4 regions of the Ferrimonas lipolytica genome follow, and region 1 is predicted to be linked to each of the others. Evidence: predicted binding sites of a transcription regulator. Region 1 holds the regulator's gene; each other region holds the start of a gene.
What was found. The regulator LexA, encoded in region 1, represses DNA repair genes until DNA is damaged. The targets are predictions, from matches to a motif close to TACTGTATNNNNATACAGTA.
Positions count from the first base shown of each region.

Region 2: the regulator LexA is predicted to act here: its motif matches at 2,134-2,153, upstream of ruvA (Holliday junction branch migration protein RuvA).
Region 3: the regulator LexA is predicted to act here: its motif matches at 1,682-1,701, upstream of imuA (translesion DNA synthesis-associated protein ImuA).
Region 4: the regulator LexA is predicted to act here: its motif matches at 1,891-1,910, upstream of HER31_RS07710 (DNA topoisomerase III).

Region 1 covers NZ_CP051180.1:3,669,587-3,673,454, forward strand. Annotated here, with positions in the region: gene plsB (glycerol-3-phosphate 1-O-acyltransferase PlsB) at 1-2,003, opposite strand, end outside; gene lexA (transcriptional repressor LexA) at 2,251-2,874, shown strand; gene HER31_RS16645 (SulA-like leucine-rich domain-containing protein) at 2,874-3,323, shown strand; gene coxB (cytochrome c oxidase subunit II) at 3,539-3,868, shown strand, end outside.
Region 2 covers NZ_CP051180.1:1,256,261-1,260,128, forward strand. Annotated here, with positions in the region: gene aspS (aspartate--tRNA ligase) at 1-1,412, shown strand, start outside; gene ruvC (crossover junction endodeoxyribonuclease RuvC) at 1,533-2,054, shown strand; gene ruvA (Holliday junction branch migration protein RuvA) at 2,205-2,828, shown strand; gene ruvB (Holliday junction branch migration DNA helicase RuvB) at 2,855-3,862, shown strand.
Region 3 covers NZ_CP051180.1:908,327-912,194, reverse strand. Annotated here, with positions in the region: gene HER31_RS04325 (Y-family DNA polymerase) at 1-1,082, opposite strand, end outside; gene imuA (translesion DNA synthesis-associated protein ImuA) at 980-1,654, opposite strand; gene HER31_RS04315 (OmpP1/FadL family transporter) at 2,862-3,868, opposite strand, start outside.
Region 4 covers NZ_CP051180.1:1,650,326-1,654,193, forward strand. Annotated here, with positions in the region: gene HER31_RS07710 (DNA topoisomerase III) at 1-1,827, opposite strand, end outside; gene HER31_RS07715 (LysR family transcriptional regulator) at 2,009-2,890, shown strand; gene add (adenosine deaminase) at 2,924-3,868, opposite strand, start outside.

The DNA of each region.
Region 1 (3,868 bases):
AGATAGTTATCTAAGTCATTATCGGCTAAGCCAATAAACAACTCAGCTTGCAACAATGGATAGATGCTATGAATGTTATTGACCAATTGTTGACGTGGTTGCTCACCTTGGCGTAACAGCAAGCTCGCAATCAAGGCTGGTAACGCCAGTAGGTGCAGCGAGTTGTTGCGATAGTACGTCATGGTTACTGCAGTGCCGTCGAAAATACGGATGATCTCACTCATGCTATCCGACTCAACCTCAAACTTGTCGAGATCGAGCACTTGCTGCAGTACCGCTTTGCCATCGCCTTCAGGCACGGTGGCACGACTGGTATAAGGTACCGCGCGAAGCAGATCGAGGTAGATATCGAGCTGGCGTTCGAGCGCGGTGCGGTTCATCGCGTGTTGTTCGGTGGCAAGTAAGATTGATGCGGTTAGCGTCATGGCGCTGGCAGCTGCGGCATCGTTAATGTTGCACATCAAACGATTCGCTAATTGGTTCACCATCGGTGTCATCCACTTTTGACGGAAGTTGCCGTCGGCAACCTGCTCTCGCCAATCTGGCTGACTGTGGTTGATAAATTGGTGTACCGATATCGGCTCGCCGAAGTTGACGTAGCTTTGGCCATAGTTACGTAGTTTACGGATCGCCGAGAATACCTGCCAGGCACTCTCTTTTTCCTTCTTCTTGCCCTTCAACTCTTTGTGGTACGAGTTTACTTCCATCACGTGATCGTAACCAAGATAGACTGGAACCAGCGATACCGGCCGTTCCAAGCCGCGCATTACGCTGTTTACCGTCATCGCAATCATGCCGGTTTTAGCTGGCAACAACCGACCGGTACGCGAACGACCACCTTCGCAAAAGTATTCAACGGAATAACCACGTTTAAACAACTGGTCGAGGTACTCGCGGAAAATGGTGGAGTAAAGTTTGTTGCCCTTAAACGAGCGACGGATAAAGAAAGCACCACCACGACGGAAAATCGGTCCTGCCGGCCAGAAATTCAGGTTAACTCCAGCGGCAATGTGTGGCGCCACCATACCCTGCTTGTAGATCACGTAGCTAAGCAGTAGATAATCCATATGGGAACGGTGGCAAGGAACAAATACCAGTTCATGGCCGTCTTGGCTTAGTTGACGTACCTGCTCGGCACCGCGGACATTGATGCCGTTGTAGAGCTTGGTCCACAGCCAACCAAGCACTCGATCACCAACACGAAATAGCTTATCGGAGTAGTTTGCGGCGATCTCATCGAGGATCTTATGGGCGTTCTGGCGTGCCTTTTCGATCGAGATACCTTTGCTACGAGCTTCCTCTTCGATCGCATCTTTAAGTACCTCTGAATTAAGCAGGGTACGGAACAAAACGTTACGATCAGGCAGTTTGGGGCCGGTGGCAACGGTGCGCTGGCGGCCAAAATGAACTCGAGCTACGCGGGCAAGTTTGCTGGCGATATCGCTGTCGCTGCCTCGCTGTTCGGCCATGTAACGCAGTGAAACTGCGCGGGAAAAGCGGATGAAGTTATCGCGGCCAAGCATGGCAATAATGAGCGACTTGCGGAGCCAGGTTGGTCTGTCGTCTGCCAAAATAGTAGCGCTGACGCTTTGCTCCTTACCAGGATCACGTCCCCACAGTAAGCTCACCGGGATCACCTGCACATCAAGTTGCGGGTTGGTTTTGTGTAACCCCAGCAGGTGTTCAAACTTCGCTTGGAAGTCATTACGACGTTTCGACAGACCAGTTAGCATCTTCGCTGCGGACAGTGCAACCCAGCGCGGTACCTCTTCGCCATCGATCTCTAGGGGAGCAAAAGGGCTTGGCAGGTCAAGCTTGAGGCAGCACTCGTGCAGGGCTAAACGATCAGAGAAGGAGTCTTGTGGTAAGACGTAAACGATAGGTCGGCTAAGATCGATATCTAGCTCTTGGATCGGCTGTTCAGGGATCGGTTGGCTGGTTACCATCAACCGCTGAAGGCCGTTCACAGACTTTTGCCAATGGCTCAGGTTAGAACTACTCACTCGACTCTCTTCTCTACAGAATTAACAAATAGGCGGAAGAGTTTACACCCATTAGCCAAAAGAGGCAGCAGTCAGCATCCAAACAGTCACTTGTTGGACCTATCCAGCGGATGAAAAGCCACTGATTATCGGCCAAGAGCCTTCTTAAAGTGGTTAAAACGAAGAGAAAATCGACTTTGCTGTTGAAATCATCAGCAGCCTGTATATGATTACAGTATATTCACTGTATGAATAAACAGGTATTTAAATGAAGCCGTTAACTCCGCGCCAGTCTGAAGTGTTCGATTTAATCAGGCAGCACATGCAAGATACTGGAATGCCACCTACTCGCGCTGAGATTGCCCGTCAATTAGGGTTCCGTAGTGCCAATGCCGCTGAAGAGCATTTAAAAGCACTTGCTCGCAAAGAGTATATCCAGATTGTTCCGGGTACCTCACGTGGGATCCGCATTCTTTTTGATGAGCCTGACCCAGAGCAACTAGGGCTGCCACTGATTGGCCGAGTTGCCGCTGGTGAACCAATTCTCGCGGCTGAACACATTGAATCTCACTATCAAATGGATGCATCGCTGTTTCGTCCGGAGGCTAATTACTTGCTTCGAGTTCGCGGCGATTCAATGAAAGAGATTGGCATCCTTGATGGCGATCTACTGGCGGTTCATCAAACCCAAACCGCCCGCAATGGTCAGGTAGTAGTGGCTCGCGTCGGTGAAGATGAAGTAACAGTGAAGCGCTTCCAAAAACAGGGCAACGTCGTATACCTGCACGCAGAAAATAGCGAATACGATCCTATCGTAGTTGATTTAACTGAAACGCCATTAGCCATCGAAGGGCTAGCCGTCGGCGTTGTGCGCAACGGAGATTGGCAATAATGAAATCATCAGCAAACCTACAACATCGTCATCCAGGGATTTGGCAAACACAGGTGCGTCAGCGCCCAAGTGTCACTCAGCACTGTTGTCAGCGTGGTAATGGTTTGCTGGCGATTGCCCCTCAATTGAAACAACAAGCTCAACAAGCGGGTTGGATCTTACTTATCAACGCACCAGAGTGCGATTGGAAAGGCTTTGTGCGCCAATCTGGGATTGATAGTAATCGCCTGTTACGGATAAATTGTGACGACGATATTGGTGCCATGGTGGCGTTAGAGCAGGCGCTCACCACTGGCACCTGTGCTTCGGTTTTGGCTTGGGTTGAGCCATTAGATCCGCGAGATAGAAGGCGTTTGGATTTAGTACAAAAACGCGCTCATTGCCCAGCTTTTTTGTTCCATTCGGAAACTTACAGCGCAAACGCACTATTCACCCCAATTCACCAATGAAGCGTGCTCAAACCCTTGATCAACCTAAAATGAGGTTGTAGTTTTAATGGAGTAACTCAAAAAATAACTGGCAGCAGTACTGGCAGTATTTACGTGAGCCGTTAAAGCGTATGCCCATGCCCCTTTAGGGATCAGGGAGCTTACATAGAGCAGAGACTTACTGTGCGAGCTTTCTTCGAGACGTTGCTTTTGCAACGTTGACAGGAGAAGTGTTTGTGAAGTTGAAGCTGTTTGGCATGAGTGCCACCTTACTCTGTTGGCCAACCGTGGCCGTAGAAATGCCATGGAACCTTACCCCCGGCGTTACCGATATCAGTGAGCAGGTCTACAGCCTGCACATGACAATCTTCTATATCTGCTGTGTTATCGCCCTGATAGTGTTCGGAATAATGCTTTATTCCTTGATCTATCACCGCAAGTCTAAAGGCGCAAAGCCGGCCAATTTCCATGAAAGCACTAAAGTTGAGATCGCTTGGACTGTGGTGCCATTCCTCATCCTGATCGGCATGGCCGTGCCTGCAACCAGCACCTTGATTGCGATGGAA
Region 2 (3,868 bases), 1.7 Mb from region 1:
AGCGTTTGAAGTACCGCTACTTGGATCTGCGTCGTCCTGAGATGACCAACAAGCTGAAGTTCCGTGCCAAGGTAACCTCTGAAGTTCGTCGCTTCTTGGATGACTCTGGCTTTATGGATGTGGAAACCCCAATCCTAACTGCTGCTACTCCAGAAGGCGCCCGCGACTACTTGGTACCTAGCCGTACTCACAAGGGCCAGTTCTTTGCATTGCCGCAATCACCACAGCTGTTTAAACAGTTGTTGATGATGTCTGGCATGGATAAGTACTACCAGATCGTTAAGTGTTTCCGCGACGAAGACTTGCGTGCTGATCGCCAGCCTGAATTTACTCAGATCGATATCGAGACTTCGTTCATGTCTGCTGAGCAGGTAATGGCCGAAACCGAAACCATGATCCGCACCTTGTTCAAGAAGATGCTGAACGTGGATCTGCCTAAGTTCCCGCACATGACTTACGCAGAAGCGATGCGTCGCTTTGGTTCTGATAAGCCAGACTTACGTAACCCACTGGAACTGGTTGATGTTGCAGATCTGCTTAAAGAGGTTGAGTTCAAAGTATTCTCAGCTCCTGCCAACGATCCAGAAGGCCGTGTAGCAACGCTGCGCGTACCAGGTGGCGCTAAGCTGTCTCGTAAGCAGATTGACGAATACACCAAGTACGTTGGCATCTACGGTGCTAAGGGCTTGGCGTGGATGAAGATCAACGAAGCGGGTAACGGCATCGAAGGCGTTCAGTCGCCGATTGCTAAGTTCCTGTCTGACGATATCGTTAACGCCATTGTTGAGCGTAACGGCGCTGAGGCCGGCGACATCATCCTGTTTGGTGCCGATAGCGACAAAGTGGTAACCGATGCAATGGGCGCACTGCGTCTCAAAGCAGGTGAAGACTTCGAACTGCTGTCTGGTGAGTGGGCGCCATTGTGGGTTGTTGACTTCCCAATGTTTGAAAAAGCAGACGGTCGTTACTACGCCTTGCACCACCCGTTTACCGCACCAACCAACATGACTCCAGCAGAGCTGGAAGCCAACCCAGATACCGCATTGTCTGATGCCTACGACATGGTATTGAACGGTTGTGAGTTGGGCGGTGGTTCGGTACGTATTCACCAAGCAGATATGCAGGCTGCGGCATTCCGCGTACTGGGTATCTCTGATGAAGAAGCGCAAGAGAAGTTTGGCTTCTTGCTGGACGCACTGAAATACGGTACCCCTCCTCACGCTGGTTTGGCGTTTGGTTTAGACCGTTTGATCATGCTGATGGTTGGCGCCGAGTCTATCCGTGAAGTGATGGCATTCCCGAAAACCACCACCGCGGCGTGTCCTCTTACTAACGCGCCGGGCACAGCCAACGATGAGCAGCTGGTTGAGCTCGCTATCGCGCGCATGCCACAGCAAGAAAAGCAGGACTAACACACCCAAAGCGCTTTGGCGCTGTGTTTGTCTAGTTGACTGCGTTACAGTAAAAACCCGGCCCTAAGCCGGGTTTTTTGATCTTGCAGTTCATACCATAGCGACGGAACAACAATAATAATGGCAATCATCCTCGGCATTGATCCCGGTTCTCGCATTACCGGTTACGGTGTTATTCAAACCAATGGCCGTCACCTGCACTATTTAGGCAGTGGCTGTATTCGGCTGCCAGACGAAGAACTGCCGCAGCGTCTAAAAGTGATTTATGACGGCGTCTGCGAACTCATCAAACAGTTTCAGCCAACTGAATTCGCTATTGAGCGGGTGTTTATGGGGCGCAATGCCGACTCAGCCTTAAAGCTCGGCCAAGCGCGGGGCAGTGCCATTGTTGCTGCAATGAACAACGAGTTACCGGTTGATGAATACTCGCCAACCCAAATTAAGCAGGCGGTGGTTGGTAGCGGCGGCGCCAAGAAAGAGCAGGTGCAACACATGGTTGCTAGCATCCTAAAATTGCCCGGTATTCCGCAAGCGGATGCCGCTGACGCACTGGCCATTGCCATTACCCATGCTCATATGCAACGCGGTTTGGTGGCTATGGCCGGCAAAGCGACTGCACGAGTGGGGCGTCGTTACCGTTAGTGCAGCAGCGACAAAGTGATTCGATAAGATAATCTCTTTAGCGGATGACGACTGCAACGCAATCCGTTACTATCACCACTACTGTAAATATAGACAGTGGTTTATGCCGCTTTTGGTGTAACCGCTTTAGCGCTTGTTAGGAGAATCAGTGTGATTGGACGCTTACGTGGGATCTTGGTTGAAAAGACGGCACCGGAAGTAATCATTGAATGCGGTGGTGTTGGCTATGAGATCCAGATGCCGATGAGCAGCTTCTATAAACTGCCAGATACTGGCGTTGAAACCACAGTGGTAACCCACTTTGTGGTGCGAGAAGATGCCCAGTTACTGTATGGCTTTGCCAGTCGCGAAGAGCGAGCACTGTTCCGTGAGTTGATCAAAACCAACGGCGTTGGCCCTAAGATGGCATTGGCGATTATGTCTGGCATGTCGGCGGAACAGTTTGTTGATGCGGTTCAGGCGGAAAACGTTGTTGGCTTAACCAAAATCCCTGGTGTTGGCAAGAAAACCGCTGAGCGACTAGTGGTAGAGATGCGCGATCGCCTCAAGAACTTCAGTGCGCCGCTGTTAACACCATATGCAGACCGTCTAGCAGGTAATGACGGTACTGATGCCGCGGTTGATAAGCCAATTGATCCGCAAGACGACGCCATTGCCGCGTTAGTGGCATTAGGTTACAAGTCGGCTGCAGCAAGCAAAGTAGTCGCCAAAGTTGCGGCGCCGGGGTTAAGCTCGGAACAGATAATCAAAGACGCGCTTAAAGCGATGTTATAAGCGTTAAGTAACTCCAAGGCACAGACATGATTGAAGCAGATCGCCTAGTGGCGGCACCGGTTGAAAGCCGAGAAGAGGAAGTGATTGATCGCGCTATGCGTCCCAAGATGCTGGTGGATTACACCGGCCAGGCGGAAGCGAAAGGGCAGTTGGATATCTTTATTCAAGCTGCACGCAATCGCGGCGAAGCGCTCGACCACTTGTTGATTTTTGGCCCGCCGGGTTTAGGTAAAACCACCTTAGCCAACATTGTCGCCAATGAGATGGGGGTGAACATTAAGTCCACCTCCGGTCCGGTGCTTGAAAAAGCCGGCGATCTGGCAGCGATGTTAACCAACCTTGAAGAAAACGACGTACTGTTCATCGATGAGATCCATCGCCTCAGCCCCGTTGTTGAAGAGATCCTTTATTCAGCGATGGAAGATTATCAGCTGGATATCATGATTGGTGAAGGCCCAGCGGCGCGCTCAATTAAGCTCGATCTACCGCCGTTCACGTTAATTGGTGCTACCACTCGAGCAGGTTCACTAACATCACCATTGCGTGCTCGTTTTGGTATTCCGCTGCGATTGGAGTTCTATAACGTTGCTGATCTCACCACCATCGTCAACCGCAGTGCCGAGGTATTGAATCTCGAGATTGATCAATCGGGTGCTATTGAAGTTGCACGCCGCAGTCGAGGTACTCCACGTATTGCCAACCGCTTGTTACGCCGGGTGCGCGACTTTGCCGAAGTAAAATACGATGGCCGGGTGACTGCTGAGGTAGCGTCAGGAGCGCTGCAACTGTTAGATGTCGATAAAGAGGGCTTTGATCTGCTCGATCGCAAGTTGCTCACCACCATTATCGAACGCTTTAATGGTGGTCCAGTTGGGTTAGAGAACCTTGCTGCTGCCATTGGTGAAGAGCGTGAAACCATCGAAGATGTGTTGGAGCCGTTCTTAATTCAACAAGGGTTCCTGCAACGAACCCCCCGTGGTCGTATCGTATCCGATCGAACCTATCTGCACTTTGGTTTGTCGAAGCCAGATTAACGCAAC
Region 3 (3,868 bases), 1.4 Mb from region 1:
TCAATCTCGATAATTGGTTCATACAGGGTTAATCGTTCCAACTGCAGCTCGCACAGACGCTGCCATGCCTCAGCACGGTGCTCATTCCCAGCCCCTCTAAGGGTTATGATGGTTACGGGCCGGTGGCGATGAATTAGGTGTAACTGCAGCTGCGGCAAAGCCAGTTGGCATCGGCGTAAATGAGCTTCCAGTTCACCAAACAAGCGTTTTAACGGAAAACGTAAGGTGGTGGTATGGCTGATCTCATGCAGCAAAATTAATTTACGTTGGTAATGCTGCGGGGGCATAAACCACTGACGCGGATCTGGCCGTTGTCCCTGTAATTGCTCTAACCACAGCAACAGTTCAGCCCCAAAGCGTTGCCCTAACTCAGCCCGAGGTAACTGCGCTAATTGGCCAAGAGTCAGCACCCCCATGCTCGCTAATCGGGGCGCTTCTGGACGCATGCAATGCTGTAATTTTAATGGTGCTAAGGCGGCCATCACTGCGGCGCGTTCCGGCTGCTGATGCGCGATGGCATTGCGGGCCAGCAATGTTGCCGCCAGCGGGGTATGCGCTAATGCTTGCCGCCATGGCAAACCGCGCAAATTAAGCTCTGTCTGCAGCTCGGTTTGCCATTGTGATAGACCCCCAAACAAGCGCAGCATCGACTGCACTTCAAGCACCAAGGTATCTGGCTCAACCACCATAACTTGGGCACTAAAACCATACGCCCAAGCGGCAAGCTCTTGCAGTGCCCTTTGCTGTTGATCACTATCTTGCTGTAACAACATCAGCTCAGCGCACAACGCAGTGGCAGTACCAAGCTTCTGCCCCTCCCTTACCCCTGCGGTCATAGCACTATCGTTACACTGCAACACCAACAAGGGATGGCCGCCGACTAAGGCTATCGGCATTGCGGCAGCGTCACCCTCAACGAACTGATGCGCCTGAGCCTGCGAATGCAGTTCCAAATCAATAAAGTGCAGACCCAACAACATCACCAAGGCCCATGAGTAACTGCCGCACTCATTGGGCTTGATTGCGGCGGCAACGGTTTCGGCCGGTGCGGTAACCCCAGTGCTAAATCTGACTGCGGCCAACCACCTCGTTGTTTGATGATACGCACGTCGCAACCGTATCGATTCGGTTGAACCAATAAGCGCAACGCCACTGCATGAGGTTGAGCCACCACCGCTTCCGGTAGATGCAGTAGCAACAAGCATTGGCCTTTCTTCGCCGCCAGTTGCAGTCGCCGTGCTTCCGTAGGGCTCAACTCATCCAGCCAAGCGAGAATCAGGCTGCAGCAACCGGAGTTAAGGCTGTGCTCTAGCGTCCATAACTGCTCTTTACGGCATGGGCTATCGATCCAAACCATCCGTGTTAGTTCAACGCCTGCCGCCGCCCATGCTGGCGCATGAGGCTGAGCCGGAGGAGCAATACACATCTGCCATCGATCTTGCTGTTGCTTCTGTTTTAGCAATGGCTGCAATAGCGCGCCGATCCCCACACTATCGCCAAGCAACTCCACTAAGCCAACCTGCGGCCAGCCGCCACCAGCAAGCTGCTTATCCAAGGCCGCGTAGCCACTACTGATCCCTTGCTCCTGCTGCTGCCATTGCTTGCCAAGCCAAATGTCGTTGCGATTAAAAAGTGTTGAAACTCGTGCCGCCATAACTAAAACCTAATACTTAACACCATGCACTGTATATTTATACAGTACACCTTATTAGGATGATGATCAAAAACGATCGTTGCTTCCCATGAATCGATCCCTGCACTATTGAGATCTCAGCTTGAGGGTGGTGGTTGGCGTGAACCACACGCAATAACTGTGTCATTACTGATTGTCGCTATGGGGTATCGGCACAACTTCGTATATCAGCGCAATCTACAATAACGTAGGTCAACAAAAAGGCTGCGTACCAACTAAGTATTGTTCTTTCTAATACAGTTAACGCACCGGCTAGGTGAGTTTTGATACAAGGGGAAAGCACTACCGCCGTTGATCTTCTGCCGCATTGGAGCAGTTCAGCGAAGCGTTTTGGACTGCGACCTAAGGCAAGGGGGATTCCAAAGGGGGCGAAGCTCGCCCCCTCATGCACACAAGAATGTGCCGTCGCCACCGCGACATCCTCACCTAAAAGCACCGCAATCGGTGAAGCCGAAGGCTTGAAATAAACCTCAACAGCTAACTACGCAACAACCTTTTATTTGGCTATGTACCAGCTAAGTGTTGTTTTTGCTAATGCTGTTAAAGCACCGCTTAGGCTAGTTTTGATACAAGGGGAAAGCACTACCGCCGTTGATCTGCTGCCGCATTGGAGCAGTTCAGCGAAGCGTTTTGGACTGCGACCTAAGGCAAGGGGGATTCCAAAGGGGGCGAAGCTCGCCCCCTCATGCACACAAGAATGTGCCGTCGCCACCGCGACATCCTCACCTAAAAGCACCGCAATCGGTGAAGCCGAAGGCTTGAAATAAACCTCAACAGCTAACTACGCAACAACCTTTTATTTGGCTATGTACCAGCTAAGTGTTGTTTTTGCTAATGCTGTTAAAGCACCGCTTAGGCTAGTTTTGATACAAGGGTAAAGCACTACCGCCGTTGATCTTCTGCCGCATTGGAGCAGTTCAGCGAAGCGTTTTGGACTGCGACCTAAGGCAAGGGGGATTCCAAAGGGGGCGAAGCTCCCCTTTGGGTGCCGTCGCCACCGCGACATAACCCCCTAATGCATACAAAAATGTGCCGTCGCCACCGCAACATCCTCCCCTAAAGCACCGCAATCGGTCTTGATATACACCTCAACACTTAACTGTGACACCGCCAACAAAAAGCCCCTGCAACCAAAGGCTGCAGGGGCTTATTATCTCTTGCTTAAGACTTAGAAGCGGTAGCTTAGCTGCGCACCAGCCAACCAAACGTCACCGCCCAGCTCACCTTGGTAATTAACACCAACGTTCTCAGTAAGAGCAACCGTTTCATCGATACTGGCGTCATCTGCTTTGATGTAGGTGAAGGCCAGATCAAGCGTCAAAGACTCACTTAGAACGTAACCGCTACCAAAAGAGAACCACAAACGATCGGAATCTGGGATGCTTAGAGTACGGTTGCCATCAGAAACCGCGCCTTTATCAAGAGCAACACCAGCACGCAGGATCATCTTGTCATCAACTTGATAGGTTGCACCTACGGCATAACGCCAGTTGTCTTTGAAGTTCTCATCTTTAAGGTGATCAGAGTAGTCATCGAAATCAACTTCCAGTGATTCAAACGCACTCCAATCGGTCCAGTTTATCGAGGCGTGCATCGCAAACTTATCGGTTAACTGATGCAAGCCAGCCAACTCGGCGGTGGCAGGTAACGGCAACACTAGCTCGCCATCTTTTTTCTGGCCTGGAGCCAAACCGAAACCAGCGCCTTCAGCTTCACCCTCTAGGGTCAGCTCGACTTCAGAGCGGAAGCTCAAACCAATGCGATTATTGGCTGTTGGGGCCCATGTAGCACCCAACTGGTAACCGTAATCAACGCCGTCACCTTCAACCGACTTGATCTTTTGACCCGCTTCCAAGCCTAAGGTTTGTGCAGCCCAACCAGGAACGGTTGCGCTAACTTCACCTTCACCGTAAACCACGCGAAGTGCTGCACCAATGGCAACCGTATCAGTCAGCTGGTAAGCCACTGCTGGAGCCAACTCAACGGTGGTGATAGAGGTATCAGAACCAAAAATAGCAGCAGCGTGGTCCGCTGGAAGCTCAGTAGCCATACCATGGGCAGAGTTTAACGAAATGCCAACAGCCCACTTATCGTTTAGGCGGTTGCTGTAGTAAAAGTTCGGGATCAAAGCAGATGGAGCAAAATCATCAGCATCTGCATCGGCGGTAGGGATAC
Region 4 (3,868 bases), 2.0 Mb from region 1:
GGGTTCGCTTTTTACCCGTGTAATAATGTCGTTAATACTGCTTGATAGACCAACCATAAACGGCTGGTATGGCATTTGTCTTTCAGCCATTCGTTGTAGTTGATGCTCCCACTGGGCTGTCATATCTGGGTAGCTCGCACTCTCTGGTAAGGCGGTTATTAGAGCCGTGCCTGCGGCTGTTGCATTGATGGCTTTACCTCGCCGCTGCAAGAATGACCGTTTAAATAGCAACTCAATGATCCCCGCTCGCGTTGCTTCAGTGCCCAAGCCATCAGTTTCCCGCAAGATATTTTTGAGTGAACTGTCTTTAACGAAGCGTGCAATACCTGTCATCGCTTGTAGTAATGTCGCCTCGGTAAAGGCTTTTGGCGGCTCAGTCATGCAGTCTTTGATCTGCCCTTCGGCACAGGTCAAAACTTCGCCTTGGCTCAGTTTAGGCAGGTAATCTGGCACTTTATCTTTCGGTGTCGGTAATAACGCCTTCCACCCGGGCTTCAACAACTGCTTACCCTTGGCGACAAACAAACCGCCAGCGATCTCGAACTTCAGTTCACCCTCGCTGTACTGCGCCGGTGGATAAAATTGAATCAGATATTGGCGAGCAATAAGCTGGTAGACCTTGGCTTCATCGATACCAAGTCGACTGGAACCTGCCGCCTTAGGTGTTGGGATAATAGCGTGATGGGCCGTTACCTTGCCATCGTTCCAACAACGAGAGCGCAGGCTTTGATCAGCACCGCTAACCGCGTCTTGCAAGAAGTCGTCGTTGGTCGATATCGCCGTCATAATCTTGCTAACGTCACCCAAGTGTCCCTTGGGTAAATAGCGACAATCGGAACGTGGATAGGTGATCAGCTTGTGCTGTTCATAGAGTTTTTGCGCGGCCGACAACACCTGTTGGGCAGACAACCCGAATCGCTTCGAGGCATCAATTTGTAACGCCGATAACGAATAAGGTAACGGCGCAGTTTGTTTGGTCTGCTTATGCACCGCTGAACTGACAAGCGCCGGTTGTTGTGCAATTCGGCCAGCAACGTGTTCCGCCAGCTTTCTAGCCAGCAAGCGCCCATCTTCATCTACCCACTGCTCGCAGGCATCACTGGGTTGCCAGCGTGCTCGTATGGTATTGCCATCATGAGGGATAATGGCATCGAGCTGATAAAAGGGTTTAGCCACAAACTGGGCAATCTGCTGGTCTCGGCGCACCACCAATCCCAATACCGGCGTCTGTACCCGCCCTACCGATAATACTCCACCATAACCGGCTTGCTGGCCCAATAATGTATAGGCTCGTGACATATTCATGCCATACAACCAATCGGCTCGAGAACGTGCTAACGCGGATATCGATAGCGCAACAAAGTCACTATTGGGTTTGAGCTGGCCAAGCGCTTTAGTTACCGCGCTCGGGTTGAGATCGCTAATCAGTAACCGTTGAACCTGTTGCTTACGAGTCTTACTAAGTTTTAGGTAGTCGAGCAGCTCATCGACCAGCAGTTGCCCCTCTCGATCTGGATCTCCGGCGTGAACAATCTGCTTAGCGTTTTTGAGTAGTTTACGTACTACGCTGATCTGCTTACTCATGCCCTGTCGTGGCTTAAGTTGCCACTGTTCAATCTCTATCGGCAGATCTTGCAAACGCCATTGTTTAAAGCGCTGGTCGTACTCATCAGGCTGCAACTGCTCCAACAAATGCCCGACACACCAGGTGACGCAATCGCCATTACCAACCTCGATATAACCATTTTGATTTTTGTGGGGCTTAGCCAAAACCGCAGCAATAGCACGGCCAAGACTCGGTTTTTCGGCAATGATAAGACGGTTCATAGCTACGCAGATTAAAATAGGTTGGTATTAGATTACCCAGCATTAACGGCGCCAGCAACAAAACACTGTATAAAAACACAGATAGGTGTTAAATCGTGATCAAAACCGGTAACCAATGCCGCATCAACCCTATATCCAGTGGTATAGTTATCAGCATTGCGCATTTTTATAACATAATATTATGGTTAACTTAGACTGGCTCCAAACCTTCTGCACTCTAGTCGAAACTCGCCACTTCACTAGAACCGCAGAAAAGCTAGCGATGACTCAACCTGGGGTGAGCCAGCAGATCCGCAAGCTAGAGCAACATTTTCAACAGCCGTTACTACTGCGTGAAGGCAAGAAATTTACCTTAACGGAGGCGGGTCATCAGGTCTATCGCCAAGCTCGACAAAGCCTGATTGAGCTAGCGCAGCTCGAATACCAGCTAGGACAAGATGATCCCCATATAGGTCGATGCCGCATCGCTTCGCCGGGCAGCGTAGGCTTAAAGCTCTATCCAGTTGGGCTTGAGCTGCAGCGGCACTATCCACAGTTGCAAATCGAATATCAATTTGCACCTAACGACGGCATCGAACGGATGATGGCTGAACGTCAGCTCGATATCGGCCTTATGACTCGTATAACCGAGTTGCCGGAGTTGCACTATCACCAGTTTGCAAGTGAACCGCTGTGTTTGGTAACTCCGCCAGCCATTACTGACGTAAGTTGGAAATCGCTAATGTCGCTTGGTTATATCGATCATCCGGATGGTCGCCACCACACCACCATGCTACTTGGTGCCAACTACCCTCAATTTGAACAGATTGAACAGTTTCCCCGCCGTGGTTTTTCCAACCAGATTGGGTTGCTGTTAGAGCCGGTAGCGTTAGGGTTGGGTTTTACGGTGTTGCCGCTGCACGCCACCAACGCATTTTCTAGGCAAGATAAAATCACCATCTGGACCCTCCCAAACCCTGTTGAGGAACAAATCTATTTGGTAAAACGGCGCTATCAAGTAAGCCCTAGTCGAATCGAACTGCTGCAGCAGCAATTTGCTACCGCGCTTAATGGGGAACTGTAGAGCGGCACTTAGACCGCTCTATAAGTCGGGGGGTTAGCGACTCTGTTTGGCGACAATCAATGCTTGTCGCTCAGAGTCGGACAGAAACGCCGCTTGTAAACCGTTACGTTGGATCTGTGCTAACTGGGCCTGAGACAAACCAACCTGTTGATGCGCAATGTGGTATTCATTGCTAAGGGTCGTGAACTCCACCCCTGGATCATCGGTGTTGAGGGTGATCATCATACCTGCGTCAACAAAATCGACGATCGGGTGCTGTTTAAATCCAGCCACTGTTGTGGTTTGAATATTTGAGGTGAGACAGCTTTCCAATGGGATCTGTCGCGTCGCGAGGTACTCCATCAATTTGTGATCGGCGGCGGCATTAACCCCATGGCCAATGCGCTGAGCACCAAGGTGTTGCAGGGCATGCCAAATACTTTCTGGACCTGCAGCTTCACCAGCGTGAATGGTAACCTGAAGGTCGTTGCGATGGACCTGATTAAAATGCTGTTCAAACTGATGGCCAGGAAAGCCAATCTCGTCACCAGCTAGATCAACCGCAACGAAGTGTTGGCGGTGCGATAAGATCGCATCTAGCTCCTGCTGACAGTTTTCAGTACCGTAGCTGCGGCTTAAGATGCCAATCAGCTTAGCTTGTACACCAAACGCTTTGATCCCTGCCTCAACCCCAGCGATAACCGCCTCAACCACAAGGTTGTTGTCGAGCTGGTTAAAATGGCCCATATAGCCTGGAGAAAAACGCAGTTCGGCATAATCGATACCATCTTGGCACAAGTCGGCGACATTCTCATAAGCAACCCGGTAAACCGAATCGGCATCTTTGAGTACCTTAACCCCCCAATCCAGTTTTTGCAGGAACGCGACTAAACTCGGCTCCTTTGTTACCGCGCTGATATGAGGGATAAGCGTATCAAGATCGTGCCCAGGTAATTCAATACCATGTTGTTGACCTAACTCGAGTATCGTTTGAGGACG